Regions from separate parts of the Lacticaseibacillus sp. YLM2-1 genome, predicted to be linked through region 1. Evidence: riboswitches for the same ligand, from Rfam matches in the RefSeq annotation. Region 1 holds a riboswitch; the other holds the start of a gene.
The links. Region 1 has a riboswitch for lysine ahead of lysA (diaminopimelate decarboxylase). Riboswitches for the same ligand answer to the same signal wherever they lie in the genome.

Region 1 (2,475 bases):
CAGGTAGATCGCCCCAAAATGTTGGGAACTTACAATCCCGGTAATGGCATGCTTCGGGACAAAATGCTGTTCTGGGACGATCATTGTCCCTGGAGCAGCAGGATGATTGGTATTTTTAAGATTAATCGGTACCTGCCCAGCAATCGCTGGCAGAATCGCTTCATCATGAAAAACACCAAAGCCGCCATAAGACAGCTCTCGCATTTCCCGATAGGTCATTTCACGAATCATTTGCGGATTCGCCACCACCCGTGGGTCAGCAGCCGCTACGCCATCGACATCGGTAAAGTTTTCATATAAGTCGGCATGAAAACCGTTAGCCAAAATCGCTCCCGTGATATCGGAGCCACCACGAGAAAAGGTGGCAATATCGTCATCGCTGGTATAGCCATAAAATCCCGGTACAACCAAAACCCCGATTGGTCGTCGAAATGTAGCGAGGTTGCGATAGGTTTCACGTGAAACTTCGGCATCATTGGGATGATCTGTGACCACAATTCCTAACGACTTCGGTTCGCCATAGGTAGCTTCAATCCCCTCATGATTCAACACCGCGGTCATTAAAAACGCGTTCAACTTTTCACCGCGCGCCTTAAAGCCTGCCATTAAATAATCATTGTTCTTGAAAGTCAACTTTGGTAACTGGTCTAGCTCTTCTTCAATCGCGGCCATGATCGATGCTTCGAGCTCAAAATCATCGGCGATTGCCTGATATCGAGCAACGATTTCTGCAACAATGGCAGCCACAGCTTCATGCCGCATCACTGCCTGTGCATACTGAATCAATAAATCGGTCACCTTGGTGTCTCCCGGGTGCCGTTTACCTGGCGCACTCGTCACGATCACCTGCCGAGCTGGGTTAGCCTTCATGATCGCCACGACCTTGGCGAATTGTGAACCATTTGCTAGCGATGAACCGCCAAATTTTACGACACGCACGATAAACTGCCTCCTAGACGTCACGACAAATGAGAACTTTGTCATTTTATCCTGTACTTTAACAGACTCTCCCAGAAACACAAGCCCCAGCATGTCGCTAACATGACACGTTTTCGGGTTACTGCATAGAGACAATGTTTTTAAATTTGTTTTTAATGACCTGAGTTCACAGTCACCAGTCTCTGTCACCGCAGGGCCAGCTCGGACTATCAGACAAATGCCAACTATAGGAGAACTAAAAGCCTCAAAGACAGACCTATCTCACTTAAAGCGCGCGAACAGGCCCAGAAGCCTGCACATAAGGACCTCAAGCATCACTGGCCAAGACCCAGCCATTGAGGCTTGAGGCCGCTTATGCTCCGGTTTCTAAGCGGGCCTGTTCGCGCTCTCTCATTATTTATTTGACGTCCACGTCTTTTTATTATAGGCTGGTGACAAACAGATAGAGGTTGCAACCAACATGAGTAGCTTGATCGAGCGGGATCCTTCGTGATGACATCAAGCCAAAGGGGCGGTTGCCGAAATGGGCGCGCCGGGATCGGCAAGCCTGTTGGGCCAGGATTGAACAAATCCTGTACTGTCGCTTAGAAACCTAAGCGGGGCGCTATCATTCAAGTAGATTGCAAGTTGGGATCTTTTTGTTTGACGCGTGGCCAAACAAAAGGATCCCTTTTCGTTTGCCATCGCCCTGCCAAATTCGGGAGGATGAACTTATGGATTTTGCCACAAATCATGAAGGCCAGTTAACCATCGGCGGGGTCGCTGCCAGCCAGTTGGCCCGAACATTTCAAACCCCACTTTATGTGTACGATGTTGGCGCCATTCGCCAGCAAATTCGCGCATTTAAACGTGTTTTTGAAGAAGCAGATGTGTCATATGCCGTCAGTTATGCCTCCAAAGCCTTCGCGACCATTGCGATGTACGAAGTCGCCAAGTCAGAAGGCGCGCACGTTGACGTAGTGTCCGGCGGTGAACTTTACACCGCTCAGGCAGCCGATTTTCCAATGGCGGCGGTCAGTTTTCATGGCAACAACAAAAGCAAAGCTGAACTGACACAAGCATTGGATGCCGGGGTTGGCACCATCATTGTGGACAATTTTCACGAACTGGATCTCCTTGATGATCTTTTAGGTGCCACCGTTGGTCAACAGGACGTTTTAATCCGTGTCGCCCCTGGTATCAGCGCGCACACGCATGCCTATGACCAGACAGGCCAAACCGACAGTAAATTCGGTTTCGATCTCGCTAGTGGTCAAGCAGATGAAGCCGCCAAGCGCATTTTAGCCGACGATCATCTCAACCTGCTTGGCATCCACGCCCACATTGGCTCCCAGATCTTTGAAGTAGCAGGTTTCGAAGCCGTTACCCAAAAGCTGCTGCATGTCCTTAATAACTGGCATCAGCAATTCGGCTTCATCCCCAAAGTCCTGAACGTTGGCGGCGGCTTCGGCATTGCTTATACCAAGCAAGACGATCCGCTGCCACCAGAAGCCTTTGTTAAGGCAATTCTGGCAACCTTGAAATCACAAAGTCAAA
Region 2 (2,475 bases), 170 kb from region 1:
GCCTGTCCCGCGTAACAGCATTGGACCATATTGCTTCATAATCGCGATGAACCAGTTGCCATTGCTCTCAGTTGATGGCTGGTTATCGACAGCTTCATTCATCAGCTGTGCTCGTTCTTTACTTGAAATTGTGGCAAGTAGTTCATTGATCTTTGCTTTATTCGGATCATTCTTGCGCAAGCCAATCGCCAGATTCGTGTCACTGGCATCGGTTTTAAAACCCTGACCTTTTGCAAAATGGATATACATCAAGTTAGGATTAGCACGTTCTGCCGTGATCCCTTCAGGCACTTCGGAAACGTAACCATCAATGGTTCCGGATTCCAAGGCCACACGCATAGCTGGAAAATCGTTCATAGCCGGTTCCTTGACGACACCCTTGATTTGATTGATCGCCTGATAATGATAGGTGCTGAGCTGGGCGGTGATTTTAGCACCCTTAAAATCCGCAATGCTCTTGGCTTTGGCATACTTGCTGTCTTTGCGAACAACCATCGTCAAGTTGGAGATGTAGTAGGGATTACTGAAATCGATGGTCTTGCGACGATCAGGTGTCGGTGACATGCCGGCGATGATGGCATCGATTTTGCCTGAAGTCAGAGCTGGTGGCAATCCGTCCCAAGATGTTTTGACGACGACTACCTTTTTGTGTAAGGCTTTGGCAACCTTCCGTGCAATCTGCACATCGTAGCCGTTAGCGTATTCCTGACTACCTTGAATCTTGACGGCGTTGTTAGCGCTGGTGGTTTGCGTCCAGTTGAATGGCGCATAGCCAGCCTCCATGCCGACTTTAAACGTGCCGCTATCACTAGCAGCATTGACCGGGGTGGCAGCAAAACTGCCTAGTAAGAGGCTCAAGGCGAACCCCAGCACGCCTAAACGTGCAACCCAATGCTTTTTCATAACTGACATTTCTCCCTTCTTGTAGTGGGAAATAGAGCTGGAAACAAAAAATCGACCTTATTGTGTTGTGATACCGCAATAAAGGTCGATTCCATCGATTTTAGTCATAAACCAGAATCATAGCGCCCCGAAGCGAGTGCTTCGACAGTCCATGGGTTATGCACCCATGGCCCAATGCGCACGATCCGAATATCGTGCAACATTTCGGCGGTGGCACTTACAACTGGTTCAACATGATACGGCACTCCCCAGTTTTCGTTGCCCACCGCAACCTCTATTTCTTGGTGGTGTATTTAAATGTCAAAATTGAGTTTAGCGGAGTCAGGGATGGATGTCAATTTATAATGGCAGAGCGTGAGCAAGTGCAGTTTCTACGTCTGCTCACACGTTTTAGATGGCACAGTAGAAGGATTCGCTCTTCTGATGCTTGTTGGGCACGCTTCGATAGTCTGAGCTGGTTTTGTGAAAATTCGGAGTAGCGACCGCCAAGGCTAAGGCGCTGGCATGGCCGCGTCCATTGAATTTTCGCTACTGCCTGATGTCTATCAGAAAAATGCGTAAAAAATTCTTGGGACTAGCACCCATGTTTAGGCAGCGTTTAAAAACAAAAATATTCAAATTTGAGGTGCAATAAGTAGTAAGATATTTTGAAAAAATGGCAAAACGTGTTAAGTTTGTCTAATAAAGTTCTCATAAAAGGGTCGGGTGCTGATGCCAGAAGAACATGTCAAAATCGGGGCATATTTGCGGGCTTTACGTCTCGAGGAAAATGATTCATTAGAAGAAATTGCAGCTGGGATTACGACAGCTGCAACTTTGTCGCGGTTTGAACGTGGGGAGACGCAACTGAGTGCGGCAGTTGTTTTAAAATTATTAACACGGTTTGATCAAGACGTTGAATCCATCCAACAAGGATACCGCGCCTTGAATCAGGATAACTTTTTCCAGCAGGTGAACCGGGCGACTGTTGCTGGGAAACCGGCGCTACTGGCATTGGCTAAGCGACAGTATCGGTTATGGCGGGAAACGGGGCTTATTTTTTACCGACTTAATCAGATTAACATCATGGCGCACAACGGGTTCAGTGACCCGAGTTTTCAAACAACACCAGCCATGAAGACTGACGTTATGCGTTACTTAAAACGAATTAAGCACTGGGGACTTTATGAGCTGGATCTTTTTGCGGCGACGTTGGTGCTTTTCGACAGTAAACAGTTGGTTAGTTTAGTGGCAGGGATGTTACTGGATATGCCAAAAACCGAGAGTCACCGGACGCGCGATCAATATTTGTGGGCGATTCTCACGAATAGCATTGCGTTACTGATCCATCGGCGTGAGTTTAGTGAAGCAGTTCGCTTGCTAACCATTGCGACCAGTATGCCAGTGCCGCCGGATGATCTCTATTCCCGATTGATGCTTCGGTATCAGCAGCAATTATTGGTGTACCATCGCGGTAAGCATCGAGCAGCAACGGCAGCGGTTGAGCAACTGTTAGCCAGTTTGCGGTTATTAGAGTCACCATTTTTTGCTCAATTGTTAACAACTAGTTGGCAGCGGTTTCTTAAGGAGGAG

Region 2: it holds a riboswitch for lysine, as region 1 does, so the genes downstream of both, AC07KQ_RS13850 (ABC transporter permease subunit) here and lysA (diaminopimelate decarboxylase) in region 1, are expected to answer to the same signal.

What each region holds. Positions count from the first base shown of each region.
Region 1 is NZ_CM152617.1:97,011-99,485, reverse strand. It holds gene AC07KQ_RS00510 (aspartate kinase) at 1-939, opposite strand, end outside; lysine riboswitch at 1,375-1,554, shown strand; gene lysA (diaminopimelate decarboxylase) at 1,653-2,475, shown strand, end outside.
Region 2 is NZ_CM152617.1:2,861,028-2,863,502, reverse strand. It holds gene AC07KQ_RS13850 (ABC transporter permease subunit) at 1-912, opposite strand, end outside; lysine riboswitch at 1,016-1,188, opposite strand; gene AC07KQ_RS13845 (helix-turn-helix domain-containing protein) at 1,615-2,475, shown strand, end outside.